DNA from 2 places in the Herminiimonas arsenitoxidans genome. Region 2 is predicted to be linked to the other one. Evidence: riboswitches for the same ligand, from Rfam matches in the RefSeq annotation. Region 2 holds a riboswitch; the other holds the start of a gene.

Region 1 (7,310 bases), 510 kb from region 2:
GTCGCGGCTTTAAATTCTCGACATACGCAACTTGGTGGATCCGTCAGGCTATCACGCGTTCGATCGCCGATCAGGCGCGCACCATCCGTATTCCTGTGCACATGATCGAAACGATCAACAAGATGAATCGCATCTCGCGTCAAATCTTGCAGGAAACCGGCGCTGAGCCAGATCCAGCGACTTTGGCGATCAAGATGGAAATGCCGGAAGACAAAATTCGCAAGATCATGAAGATCGCGAAAGAACCGATTTCGATGGAAACACCGATCGGCGACGACGACGATTCACATCTGGGCGATTTCATCGAAGACAACAATACATTGGCACCAGCCGATGCAGCGTTGCACGCTTCGATGCGCGGCGTAGTCAAGGATGTATTGGATTCGTTGACGCCACGCGAAGCGAAAGTCTTGCGTATGCGTTTCGGTATCGAAATGTCTACCGACCACACTCTGGAAGAGGTTGGTAAACAGTTCGACGTGACACGCGAGCGTATTCGTCAAATAGAAGCAAAGGCATTACGCAAATTGCGTCATCCATCACGTTCGGATAAACTGAAGAGCTTCCTAGAAGGTAATTAAATTCTAAACAGGTTACTGGGCCTCTAGCTCATGCTTGGTTAGAGCAGCGGACTCATAATCCGTTGGTGCCGTGTTCGACTCACGGGAGGCCCACCACAAATAAGAAGGGGTTACGATTATTCGTAACCCCTTTTTTTCATTTTGAGCGCGATTTTTTGCGCTCTTGCTTCGGCGTGTCGTTAAAACTCTGGGCTTAAGCTGTTATCAACTTGCGACAAACCTCAGTATTTCTGGGGTTTTCGGCACAAAAATTTGCTACATCACCAATAGCAACATACAATTCGCGGGTTTTGGTGCCAGCGGATAAGTTCTTGTCCGCAGTTAAACGGGAAACACAATATCGTTCTGATCGTCGTTTGCAATTGCAAAGGCGAGTGATGCAATGTGTGCTGCCCCCGCAACGGTAAGCAAGCGCAAAAAACATGATAGGCATCATGTCTTTTTGCAGACCGCTTCAATACCACTGTGCTGAGTTTGGCATGGGAAGGTGAAGTGGTCATGCTTGTTAGCCCGGATACCGGCCAAATCAGGTGGAAGTGTGCGAACGGGATGGGTTCGCGAACATGTTTTGTCGTTGATACGCGCTTAACAGCGTCATGACGTACTGCGCATTTTTCGTTTCTATTCTTCGAATACTTCTTTAGATTTCGACTTGCGGGGAAGCAAGCCGAGAGCCTTTTGACGGATTCCAACTATCATGCAATCTCCCTATCGCCTTGCAGCAATGGCGAAGCGCGCGCGTAACAACACAGTCGCGCTGCATCACTCCCTTTCCACGCATTACTCTATTTCTGCTTACGTACGTATCACCACTTTGGGTGTGTGCATGGGCAGCCTGCCGGCATTTGCACAAACTGATGTTGAACTGCCAGCAGTGACTGTTAATAGCGTTAGTGACAGCACTTTGAAACTGGATGTGCCCAATGCTACGGCGTCGCGCCTGGGACTGGCTCCGCGTGATATTCCGGCCAGCGTCAGTAGTCTGGATGCCGCTGCCATCAGCGAACGCAATCTGACGCGTGCGCAAGATGTAGCGATACGCATGCCGGGTGTGACGCAATCGCCATCGCCAGGTAATGGCGGCACTAGTTTGTCAGCACGCGGTTTTTCCGGGCATAACTCGGTTGCACAACTGGTGGATGGCACGCGTTTGGTGGTGGCATCAGGCACAGTGACTTATCCATTCTCTACCTGGCCGCTGGAATCGGTCGACGTCCTGCGTGGTCCGGCATCGGTGCTGTACGGCGATGGCGCCATCGGTGCTGCAGTCAACTATGTCACCAAGAAACCTGTCTTTGACCGCACCGAGCGGGAGGCTATGGTAGGTGTTGGTTCTTATGGTTCATACCAGCTTGGTGTCGGGCTGCGCGGACCGATCAACGATGTCGTGGCTTACTCGCTCTACATCGATACAGATAAAAGCGACGGCTATCGTCGCGACATGGCGTATGACCGACAAAATATCTCGGCCGCTGTCACTGTGCGACCTAACAAGGATTTGAAGGTTACTTTCTTGCTGGATGCCGGTCACAACGATGACGCGACATATTATGGTACGCCGCTGATTAATGGCCGGCTCGATGACCGCCTGCGTCGCACCAGTTTCAATGTCAATGATGCCGTCGTCAATTACAACGATAAAGTATGGCGCGCCAAAGTTGATTACCAACTCGCAGATAACATTTCATTGCGCAATGAAACCTATTATCTGACCAGCAAGCGCCACTGGAAAAATACCGAGTCGTATGCCATCAACCCGAATGGCAGCCTTACCCGTAGCAGCTATCTGGAAATCCTGCACGATCAGGAACAGACCGGTAATCGTTTTGATGTGACAGTAGACGGTCATATCGCAGACCTCAAAAACCGCTTTGTTGCTGGTTTCGATTGGTACCGTACAACTCTGCTGCACACGAATAACGGTACTTCAACAAATCCCGCCAATATTCCTAATCCGTTTAATTTTGATAATGGCGTGTTCGTTAGTTCTACGCCTACCGTTCCCGGGCGCTATTCCGAGTTGGAGACCAAAGCGCTCTTCGCCGAAAACGTGTTGGATATTGCCACCAACTGGAAGCTGGTGGCCGGTTTGCGCAGCGAGCATATGACGCTGGATAGTACGGATTTGCGTACAAGTACGAGTCTGCAAAAGAAATATTCGCCGCTGACCGGTCGTCTCGGTGCAATCTGGTCGCCATCGAATGCAATTTCACTATACGGCCAATACGGTACAGGTACTGATCCACTCAGTGGTCAATTGTCACTGCCTAGTGGTGGCACGACATTTGACCTCACTAAAGGACGCCAGTTGGAAGTCGGTGCCAAAGGGAGTCTCGCTGCGATACGCGGTGAATGGACGGTGGCCATGTACAGGATAGAGAAACGCAATTTGCTGACACGTGATCCAAACAATTCGGTAGTGACACTACAGATCGGACAGCAATCTTCAACCGGTCTTGAATTTGCATTCGCTGCTGAGCCTGTACGTGGCTGGACGATAGATGCGAATGCTGCCTTGCTGCGTGCACGCTATGACAATTTCTCAGAAGATGTGGGTGGCACCACGGTTTCACGCACTGGCAATACGCCGACCGGCGTGCCGGAACGCATGGCCAATATCTGGACTGCGTATCGCTTTTTGCCGAAATGGCAGGCCGGTTTCGGTGCACGTTATGTCGGTGAGCGGCAAGCCAATACGGCAAATACTTTGAGCTTGCCCGCATACACAGTGATGGATACCTCGCTGCTGTACAACTACTCGCGCAATCTGAGCATCACCTTCGCGGTGAAAAACATCGCCAATCGCGACTATGCCTTGTCTGGATCGGGTAATACACGTTGGCTATTGGGTGAGCCGCGTACTGCGCAGTTAATAGTACGTTCCTCTTTTTAAAATGCATCACTGTTGAGCGTTAGTCATTCCATCGCTCATCGTGCCGATATCTGTGTGAGATTTTTTCACGCACAGATATCGGCCTTCATTATTTTGTACTGACACTCAGGGAAATCGTCATGCCAACTTTAGACATCAATACAGCGGTGCAACTGGTCGAGACATTCTTGTATTCGATCTCGACCTTATTACATTTACCGGTGTTGGCAGCGATAGCTGTATTGGTTCTTTACCTTCTGATGTACTTGGGCGGGTTTACACGCGAATGGTTTGAGCGCAGGCGCGGCGTACGCAGTCTGCTGGTTTTTGCAGAAGCAGAAATGGCCGCTGCCATCGCTGCAACAGATATGCCGTCAGTGCTGGATGCGCGTCTGGAGCGCATCGTGCAGCGTGCCGATGCAATCGGCATGCGCCGACTTGATGCGGTGCGCTTTGTCGTGCGTGTCGGGCCTGCGCTGGGCTTGATGGGTACCCTGATTCCGATGGGGATCGCACTGGCCGGTTTGGCACAAGGCGATCTGCCGAATATGGCGGCAAGTATGACGACAGCTTTTACCGCGACTGTGGTTGGTCTGGCGTGCAGTGTGGTCGCGTATGGCATAGCGTTGGTGCGGGAGCATTGGTTGCGCAGTGATTCGACCGAGATCGCCTATGCTGCCGAAACCTTGCTGGCACGGCATAGCGAGTCGCAAAAACTCACGGCTGTTGTGGAGGGCTGAGATGCGCTATTTAAATCGACATCGGTATAGCCGGCATTTGAGTGAAGGAACGGATGATCCTCTCGCCGGCGTCGCCAATTTGTTTGATGCGAGCATCGTCTTTATCGTTGCGATGATGCTGGCGCTGTTTTCTGCATGGAACATGCTTGATCTGCTGGACCCGAACTCAGAGGTCACGATAGCCAAGAAAACTGCTGACGGAAAAGTAGAAGTCATGACTAAAAAAGGTGCTGAGATCAAAGTCAGCCGTGTTAGCGATAAACCCTTGTCCGGCGAAGGCAAACGCCTGGGCACTGCTTACCAGCTGCCAGATGGAAAGGTTGTGTATGTTCCGGAATAAATATTGTGCGTGCTTGTTGTTCGCTTTGGGTCTGATGGCTAGTGCGCAAGCTGTGTCGCGTGAATTGGTATTGCTGCTCGGCGATGTCGAGTCGCGTCCTGCAGTACTGGCCATGCGCTCTTTGCAAACGACCTTGAAAGATCAGGATATCAAGGTTCGTATCATCGCTGCCAACAGCATGAGTCAAAAAGACAGGGTTGCGCTGGCGAAGGCCGACGTTGCCGTGATTAGTGTGGTTGGACGTCAGCTGGTACAAAGAATTCTGCCCGAACTCGATACCTTGCAACGTAACAAGCGTACCGTCATTGCAGTGGGTTCCGGTGTGGATGATGAACTGCGCGAGCTGGGATTGCGCGAAGAGAAAACGGTACAGAAGTACTATCGCGCCGGCGGCATAGAGAATATGACGAACATGCTGCGTTATGTATTGCGTACCCAGTTAGGCGTCAGTGTGACAGAAGCGCCGGTCCAGCCTATGCCGGAGATCGGTTTATATGACGTTGCCGCAGACCGTACCTATTCCGATTTTGAGCAGTACGCAAAAAAGTACACGCATTATCGTCCAGGTGCACCGTGGGTAGGCGTGATGTTTTTCCGTGCGAGTCTGGTCGCAGGCCAAACCTTGCCTTTGGCTGCGATCGTCGCGCGTCTGGAAAAATCCGGTTACAACGTCATGCCGGTATTCGGTTATCCGTATGAAGTACCGCTGCAATACTTTTTGAATGACGCTGGTAAATCGCGCGTTGAATTGATCGTCGCACTGGGTATGAAAGTAGGCGGTACCGCTGCCACCAGCGGCATGCTCGACAAGATCGGGGTGCCGGCAATCAATGCGATCACTCTGAGTCAGCAATCCGCAGAGCAATGGAAAGAGTCGAAAACCGGTTTGAACATCACCGAGCGTTCGTGGCAGCTGGCCGGTGCCGAACTGGCTGGCCTGATACAACCGACCGTGGTTGCCAGTCGTGAACGGATTACCGATGTGCAAACCGAACTGGCTTACATCGAAGAGCAACCGATAGCGGAACGGATAGATCGTCTGGCCGAGCGGGTCGATGCCTGGCTGGCCTTGCGCAAGAGTGCAAATTCGAACAAGCGTATCGCCATGCTGTATTACAACTACCCACATGGTTCGGAAACAATAGGCGCGTCCTATTTGAATGTACTGCCAGAAAGCTTATGGCAAATCGTGCAGCGTTTGAACAAGGATGGCTATCGCACCAGCGATGCGAGCTCGCATCTGCCTGCCGACAAGCAAGCCTTGCAAGACGATATCCAGAAGTGGGGCAATTATCCGAGTAAAGGTAGCAAGGATTATCGTGCCGGCCTAGCGCAGCTCGCGACCAGCGGACAGGCATTGCTAGTGCCCTTGTCGGATTACATGAAATGGTACGAACAGTTTCCTGCGGAGTTAAAAAGTTCGATTGAAAAAGCGTGGGGCGCTCCGCAAAAAGCATCGACCTTATGGCGCGATGCAAATGGACGTGATCAATTTGTTTTCCCGGCGCGACGCTATGGCCATCTGCTGATGGCACCGCAACCGGGGCGCGCGTGGGAGCAGAATCTGGAGAAGCTGCATGACGATGTGTCGCTGCCGCCGAGTCATGAGTACATCGCATTCTATTTGTGGTTGCAGCATGGCTATCGCGCGAATGCGGTGATGCATATAGGAACGCACGGTACCCACGAGTGGTTAACTGGCAAGGAAGCTGGTCTTTCCGCGGCCGATCCGACGGAAGCGCTGATAGGCGCGGTGCCGAATATTTATCCGTATGTGATGGATGACGTAGGCGAAGGCTTGCAGGCCAAGCGACGCGGTATGGCCACCATTATTGATCACATGACGCCACCATTCGATGTGGCCGGACTTAATCCGGACCTGCGTGAACTCTTGTCTTTGCTGAATGACTATCGCGTGGCGAATCAAAAGAGTCCGCTGCTGGCGCGTAACCATTTGATTGCATTGAATCGGGTCGCATTAAAAAGCGGCGTGCTAAAAGATATGCAGCGCAAGACACTCAAGACAGAAGCAGATCTGGAAGCGCTGGAAGAATATCTGGACGATACCGCAGATAAGCTCGCGCCGTTTGGCTTGCATACCTTTGGTGTGGCACCCGATGCGGAATTCCGTCATGCCACTGCCAAAGCCGCCATCGGGCTGGACAAGAGTATCGATACGCAGCAACGGGCAGCACGCATACAAAAAATGGAAGATGACATCGTGCGCAGCGCTGACATGGAGCTGGATAATTTAATGCTCGCGCTGGATGGTCACTACATCTCTCCCGGGCCGAGTGCTGATCTGGTGCGTAACCCGGATGCATTACCGACTGGCCGTAATTTCTATGGGCTGGACCCGGCGCGTATCCCTAGTCGCACTACCTATGAGCAAGGGACGATGCTGGCAAAAAAACTGATAGAAGATTACCGCACACGCCATGGTGTGTATCCGGATAAATTGGCGATCAATTTGTGGGGTGTAGAAACCTTGCGCCATGAAGGCATCATGGAAGCACAAGTGCTGGCGCTACTCGGCATCAAGCCAACCTGGGATGAGCGAGGGCGGGTGGTAGGTGTGGAAGCGATATCACGTCGCGCATTGGGTCGGCCTCGCGTTGACGTGACGATGATTTCATCCGGCTTATTCAGGGATTTGTTTGGTAACTTATTGAAATTGCTGGATGACGCTGCGCAGCTGGCACAGAAGCAGGACGATACTGATAATCCCTTGCAGGAACACACACGCAAGATGACATCTGATTTGCAGCGTCAGGGTT
Region 2 (7,310 bases):
CAATGCCGTGATCGAGTGAGTTGCGCAGCATGTGTACTAATGGATCGTACAAACTGTCGACGACGACGCGATCGACTTCGGTTTCTGCACCTTCGATTTGCAGCTCGACGTCTTTGCCCAAATCCTTGGCCAACTCACGTACTAGACGCGGGAATTTCTGAAACAGTTTGCCGACTGGTTGCATGCGTGTCGCCAATGTGGCGCGCTGCAATTCTGTTGAATAGCGTGAAGCGCGATTCAATGTTTCTGCCAGTGCTGCCATCAGGGTTGCGGCATGTCCTTCCACCGGGAATTGTGCGAGTTTTTCCAGCAGTACGCTGGCTTGATTGGCGGCTTGTACCGACTCGCCGGCAACTTCCAGCAAGGTGTCGAGCTTGACTGCGTCAACACGGATGCTGTCTTCCTTGATAGGTGCAGAGGCTTGTTTCGCATCGCCACCACGGCGGTCGACGCCATCCCATACTTTAGCTGCAGGTGCTTCGGCTGGTGCAGCTTGCGGTGCCACTGCCACGGCAGCAAGCTCTGGTGCAGTGCCGGCTGGCACAACAGCAAGGTATAAGGCATTCCAGTCGATGCCATCGCTATCCATAGTTGCTGAAGCGGGGGGCGCGATTGCTGCGGGCTCAACAACAGCAGCTGTTTGTGCTTCGCCTTCGATTGCGCTGTTCAAAATTTCTTCCAGCGATGCTGGCATGGCGGACAGACTTTCCGGTTGTGCACCGTTGGCGAGTTCGCCCAATTGATCAGCGACAAAACCACTGGCTTGCAGTGCAGCTTCGATCGCAATCGGTGTGACCGGCACTTGACCAGTACGCAGCGCATCGAACAGATTTTCAGTTAAATGACATGCCGATACCATCGCCGGCAAATTCATGAAGCCGGCACCACCCTTGATTGTGTGGAATGAACGGAAGACTGCGTTCAACGTATTGAGATCGCCCGGATTCCGCTCCAGTGTGAGCAGGTGCTCTTCTACATTCGTCGCCAGCTCCAACGCTTCAACGACGAAATCCTTGAGCATGTCATCCATTAGAACCCCAGATCGGCAAGAAGGCTATCGACATCATCCTGCACCATGGCGATGGTAGGTGCGGATGGACCGTTCATCAATTCAACTGGTTTGTGCTCGACGGCTGCCTTGACTTCAGGTGGTGCGTTGTCGCGCAGAAGCTGAGCCAGTTCGGTTTCAGCCTTGTGCGTGATGGTGACAATTTTCTTGATCAACTGACCGGTAATATCCTGGAAGTCCTGCGCCATCATGATTTCCAGCAGGCGAGCTTTTTCTGCTTCGGTTACTTCGACTACCTTGGCGTTGAACTGACGGGAATCGTTGGCCAGCGTTTTGAATTCATCGACGCTGAGTTTGCCTTCGAATAATTGTGTCCAGCGCGTATCCATATCCTTAGCGCTTTTGGACAAGGCATCTTGTTCCGGCATGCCGACATCGATGGCATTCAAGACCTTGTTGGCGGCTTGTTCGGTCAATGTGGCGACGTATTCGAGACGGCCTTGTGCATCGGTAATCTGTGATGCGACATCAGACAGTGAACGGTCGTAACCGAGCTCACGCAGCGAGTCATGCAACAAACGGACTATGCCACCCAGGCGTTCGTACATCGGCTTCTCAGTACCATCTTCTTCCAATGTTGGGGCTGGTGTTGCCGCTGCAACGTGTGCAGTGTTCTGTACTGCTTCGACTACAGGAGCTGGAGGAGCTGCCGCCGGCGCTACTGCCGCTACGGTTTCTGCACGTTGCGCGGAAATCTCTTCAAACAGTGCATCAAAATCATCTACGTCGCCGCTCATGTAATACCTTTCCCTGTCGTTTATCCATTTTGCACTGCTGCTTGTTGTCGCGTATGTGGCCTGATCGGCAAAACAAAACGCGCTGCACCTGATAAAGAATGGCGCTTTTTATGCAGCAGGCGATGGATTTTGGTACGCGCACTTTTGCACGTTGACCTAGGGCAATAATACCCAGATTTCAGAGGGGCGCATAGCAATTCAATGTAAGTTGGAGACGGTTGGCAACACTTGCAAAATTTTGTTAAATAGCCGTGTCCTTGTTGTAATTCTGTAATCGCCTTGTCATGGCCAACTGCCATCCTATTCACTTCTTGCTACTGTCGGTTTTAGAGATCTTGTGTACGCTGCTTGCGTTTGGCTTAAAAGCTGAGGTTTGACGCGGCTTACCCTCGCGCCTACACTGCAACAACTTTTTATTCGCCCAGCATTTTTTGGCATCGATAACGTGCACGTTTGTCCGTATCGAGGCCGTAAATTGTTGTCAAGGTATTACATTTATTCTAAGGATCGTGCGCTATACGCAGCACATCAAGCATGACTACTCTTTATTCAACACAGAATCCTGTTTTATCCGCTGCACTTGATGCTGCGATCAATAACAAAACCAAACCGCTGGGCAGCCTCGGCATGCTCGAAACACTGGCCAAGCAAATTGGTCTGATCCAGCAGACAACGCAGCCTAAGTTGATAGCTCCGGCGCTGCTCGTTTTTGCCGGTGATCACGGCATCGTGGCAGAAAACGTTTCTGCTTATCCGCAAAGCGTGACTTGGCAGATGGTGGAGAACTTCCTGGCTGGCGGCGCAGCGATCAATGTATTTGCGCGGCAGAATCATTGCGCACTGCACATCGTTGATGCTGGTGTGAATCATGACTTTGGCAAACGCGATGGTTTGCTTGATCGCAAGGTGGCGCACGGTACACGTAACTTTGCACAGGAACCGGCGATGAGCGTAGAGCAATGCGCGCAAGCCATGCAGTACGGCGCGGAGTTGGTTGCAGGATTGAAAGGCAATGTACTTGGTTTTGGCGAGATGGGCATCGGTAACACCACAGCCGCTGCAGCCATCATGCATGCGATGACCAAGTTACCCGCTGCGGAATGCGTGGGTGCAGGTACAGGCTTGGCGCAGGACGGTATCTTGCATAAGCAAAAAGTTGTGCAAGATGCTGTTGCGCATCATGCCGCGATTGTTGCGGGCGGTGCACCACTGGATATTCTGGCTACGTTTGGCGGGTTCGAGATTGCGATGATCGCTGGTGCGATGTTGGCTGCAGCGGAACGCCGTATGGTCTTGCTGATCGATGGTTTCATCATTACGAGTGCCTTGCTGGTTGCTGCGCGTTTGCAGCCGGCGATCCTCGATTATTGCGTGTTCGCACATTGTTCTGACGAGCACGGCCATAGACAAATGCTCGCGCATCTTGGCGGCCGCCCTATACTGCAAATGGGTTTGCGTCTGGGTGAAGGAACCGGCAGTGTGTTGGCATTGCCGCTGCTGCACGCATCGGTGAATTTCCTGTGTGAGATGGCAACCTTTGAATCGGCAGACGTTAGCAAGCAGACTGCGTAAACATATTATGGAATTAGAAATCATCCCTCAAACAAGTTTTGGCGCGCGTTGTATGCATCAACTGCGTCTGTTCTTTGTTGCCTTGCAGTTTTTTACGCGCATTCCTATTCCACGCTGGGTCGGCTTTGATGCGCAATGGTTGCAACATGCATCGCGCTACTTCCCGGCAGTGGGGCTTGTCGTGGCCTTGGTTACTATCATTGTGTATGCGATTGGCTCCTTGTTGTGGACGCAATCGATAGCAGTTCTGTTATCAACAATTGCCGGTATCTATCTGACGGGCGCTTTCCATGAAGATGGTTTTGCCGATACCTGCGATGGCTTGGGTGGTGGTACGACCGCAGAGCGTGCGCTGGAGATCATGAAGGATTCGCGCATAGGTGCGTATGGCGCGATTGGAATAGGTTTGATGCTGGCGTTGAAGTGGATGACTCTTTCCAGCTTGCCATCAACGGCAGTTGTATTGGTCTTGCTGGTTGCGCATCCGCTCTCGCGTCTGGCTGCGATCAGTCTGGTTTGGCGCATGGAATATGTAAAAGCCGACGGCAAAGCGAAACCAATTGCACAACAGATGTCTAACGGTGAGTTTGGCATTGCGGCGGGCATTACATTGTTGCCAATTTTGCTACTTTGTCTCACGGGTTTGCTGTCTGTACTGAGTGTTGCCACTGGCGTGCTGTTCGCTGCTCTGGCGTCGTTCTGGCTGGCACGCATGTTCCAACGTCGTATCGCAGGCTATACCGGCGATTGTCTGGGCGCTGTCCAGCAAGTTGCTGAAGTGGCGTTTTATCTTGGCGTATTGGCTGTGATTGCCTATTGAGGTCCAACATGCATCTTTATCTCGTCCGTCATCCACGGCCTATTGTTGCTGCCAATACTTGCTATGGCCGCACTGATTTGGCTGTGGCCGCGGAAGAGTTGGCATCGGCACATGCTTCCTTGCTGCCGATACTGCCGAAGAATGCAACCTTGTTTTCCAGTCCGCTGCGACGTTGTACGGAGTTGTCGGAAAGTCTGGCACAAACCTTGGGTTGCCCGACACCGACCTATGACGAGCGTCTGGCAGAAATGCATTTCGGTGATTGGGAAATGCGCGCCTGGGACGATATTCCACGTGCATCCATCGATGCATGGGCTAACGATATGGTCGATTATCAACCGGGTGGTGGCGAGAGCGTGATGCAAGTCGCGCATCGTGTACGTGCATTCCGCGATGAATTAAGCAGCCTGCAGATTGAACACGCCATCGTGATTTGCCATGCCGGCATCATCCGCTTGCTGGCAGCGTGCGAACACGGTTTATCCGTCCCAGAGATGGCGATGTATGCGGCGCAGAAGCCGCACAAGATTCGTTACGGTGAAGTGCTGGTCGTTGATTGCTAAGAGGCGGTTGTAAAATCAACTTGGCGTTGTTGTGCCTTCTTGTCGTACTACTCGTACTGCCTGCGTCGGCACGCCTAGCCACCTTGCTTTTACAACCGCCTCTGTATCTGGGCCGCGACGAGTGTGTTGCCTACGTATTCTGCTTGGCGATGAAGTGCAGAACTTGTCCCGCAGCCTGAGCCGATACCACATCACGACCCCACGGCTTGCGCTTGTTCGGCAAGATGCGTAGCCAGCCGAAGGCACGCGCCGCACGTTTTACTTCGCGCTGAACAGCGGCATCATCCTGCTGCACATATCCCAGAAAAACCTGCGCGATGTCTTGCGTTTTCATATTCAAGATATAAGCAGTCGAGTGCAGGTACAGCAGCCAATCGCGTGCCTGTGCAGCTGCTAGCGGCATGACCTTGCTTGGATCATCTTCAAAATCGATAAAGCTGATTTGACCTTCGTGCGCAATCATATTGCGCGCAAAACATTGGCTCGCAGTTTGGCCAAGACGATGCAAATCCAGAATCGCCTGCAATCCATTTTCCCAATGTTGTTGTCCTTGCTCAGGCTGTTGTCGCAGCAACTGATCGACCGAAGTCGCGCCGAGGAAAGAGAGAGCAAACCATTCCGGCGTGACGTGCAGCACTTCAGGCACAGAAACACCTGCAGCAGCAAGGGAGCGCAAGCGTGCAATTTCAATCGCCTGCGCCTCGCTACCACCCGGAGCGGGAACAGCACGCAGCATAGGCTGGCCGAGCAAGCGCGCCAGGGTATTCAGTACTGGATAACCCCAATGTTTGAGCGGTGCTTCCAGTTGCTTGACGATGATAGGTGCGCCATCAAGTTCAATCAATTGCGTGCGGTCAGACTTGAGCGCCAGTTGGGCTGAAATCGTGTGCAATTGGTCAGGAGTAAACATGCGATGAGTGGGATGAGCGGAGAAGGCTGGATTATAGATCAGCGCGCCCATCCGACGGCATTTGTCATGTTCCGCATTGTGGTTTGCAAAGAACAGAAAGCCCGGCGCAGTTGCCGCTAAGTGGCGCCAGCCGTACAATGGCGCAGTTTTGGTGCCCGCGGACATGTCCATGTCCGCAGTTAAACGGGAAACACGATGCTCCTACTGCAAACGTGTGCTGCCCCCGCAACGGTAAACAAGCGTCACTGGTTTTTAGTGACAGATCATCTCTCATACCACTGTGCTATTTGTACGGGAAGGTGAGATGGTTTGCTTGTCAGCCCGGATACCGGCCAGAACAGGTGAAAGCAATGCGAACGGGGAACGTCGCAGCGAGCAAATTGCAGGAAACTGCACAACGCTGTTCAGATCGTTCTCGTCCCATTCTTTTGTTGAACTCGACCCGCGGGGAGGTAGGTCGAGTGCTCCTTATCGAAAAGACAAAATGAAATCCGCATCATCAAATCACCGTACCGCTGCATGGAAACCGCTCGCACTGGTTTCTGCACTCGCTACTCTGACTTTCCCGGCTGTTGCGCAAGTGGAAAGCGGTCAACAATTGGCGCCGGTTACGGTCTCGGCATCACGCTTTCAAAGTACAGAAGCTCCTATTGGCGCGACGGTGATTACTGCCGAACAAATTCGCGAAGCTGGGATTGGCAATGTGAATCAAGCGATTCGCAAGATTGGTGGCGTGTATGGTCGTCAAGATTTGAATGGCGCATCAGACTTCGTACTTGACTTGCGTGGGTTTGGTGGCGCTAGTGAAAACAATATGGTGGTGATGGTTGACGGCATTCGCATATCCGAAAATGAACAGGCTTCAACATTGATGTCCTCGATTCCTATCGAGTCAGTTGAGCGTATTGAAATTGTACGTGGTGGCAGTAGCGTTTTGTATGGTCAAGGTGCAACCGGCGGTACGATTCAGATTATTACTAAGCGAGGAGTTAAAGGTACACACGGCTCGCTTTTTGCAGAAGTCGGTAATCGTAATAGCAAAGAAGTGCGGGCATCTTTGTCCAAAGGTTGGGATGGTTTCTCAATCAATGCAAATGTAGGTGCTTTGCAAACCGATAACTACCGTGATCGCAATGCGCTGAAACAAGAAAACTTTAGTGGTGGCATGCAATGGGCATCAGATCAAGGGCGCATAGGTATGCGTATTGATGCATCCCATCAGAAATTTGATTTGCCAGGTGGCATAACGTGGGAACAATTTCTACAAAATCCGAGACAGGCGAAGGATTTATCTAATTTTGGTTCTATAGATTCAACTCTCTATACCTTATTTGGTGAACGTCGTTTTGGTAATTGGGAGCTTGCAGCAGACCTTTCTTATCGTGAACGACAAGGTGACTATTTTTCCCCAACTTATCAAAGTACGTATGATGGTCGCTCCTCACAATTCTCTCCTCGTGCCCGTCATATTCTTAAAACTGGGAACCTCGTTAACGAATTTGTAATTGGTCTGGATATTGGAAAATCTGGAAGAAATACAATTGATACCTTTAGCGGATCTGCTAAAGCATCTCAAGATGCTCAAGCGTTATATGTGCGTGATGAGATTCGATTCGGAAAGTCTCGTATCGCAGCCGGC

What was found. Region 2 has a riboswitch for cobalamin ahead of BQ6873_RS06530 (TonB-dependent receptor). Riboswitches for the same ligand answer to the same signal wherever they lie in the genome.
Region 1: another riboswitch for cobalamin. It lies ahead of BQ6873_RS08950 (TonB-dependent receptor); the one in region 2 lies ahead of BQ6873_RS06530 (TonB-dependent receptor).

Annotation. Positions count from the first base shown of each region.
Region 1 covers NZ_LT671418.1:1,896,044-1,903,353, reverse strand. Annotated here, with positions in the region: gene rpoD (RNA polymerase sigma factor RpoD) at 1-581, shown strand, start outside; tRNA gene BQ6873_RS08955 (tRNA-Ile) at 599-677, shown strand; cobalamin riboswitch at 856-1,121, shown strand; gene BQ6873_RS08950 (TonB-dependent receptor) at 1,279-3,474, shown strand; gene BQ6873_RS08945 (MotA/TolQ/ExbB proton channel family protein) at 3,594-4,193, shown strand; gene BQ6873_RS08940 (DUF2149 domain-containing protein) at 4,231-4,533, shown strand; gene BQ6873_RS08935 (cobaltochelatase subunit CobN) at 4,547-7,310, shown strand, end outside.
Region 2 covers NZ_LT671418.1:1,389,582-1,396,891, reverse strand. Annotated here, with positions in the region: gene BQ6873_RS06560 (chemotaxis protein CheA) at 1-1,030, opposite strand, end outside; gene BQ6873_RS06555 (protein phosphatase CheZ) at 1,030-1,806, opposite strand; gene cobT (nicotinate-nucleotide--dimethylbenzimidazole phosphoribosyltransferase) at 2,341-3,378, shown strand; gene BQ6873_RS06545 (adenosylcobinamide-GDP ribazoletransferase) at 3,431-4,198, shown strand; gene BQ6873_RS06540 (histidine phosphatase family protein) at 4,207-4,761, shown strand; gene BQ6873_RS06535 (lipopolysaccharide kinase InaA family protein) at 4,892-5,836, opposite strand; cobalamin riboswitch at 5,804-6,022, shown strand; gene BQ6873_RS06530 (TonB-dependent receptor) at 6,156-7,310, shown strand, end outside.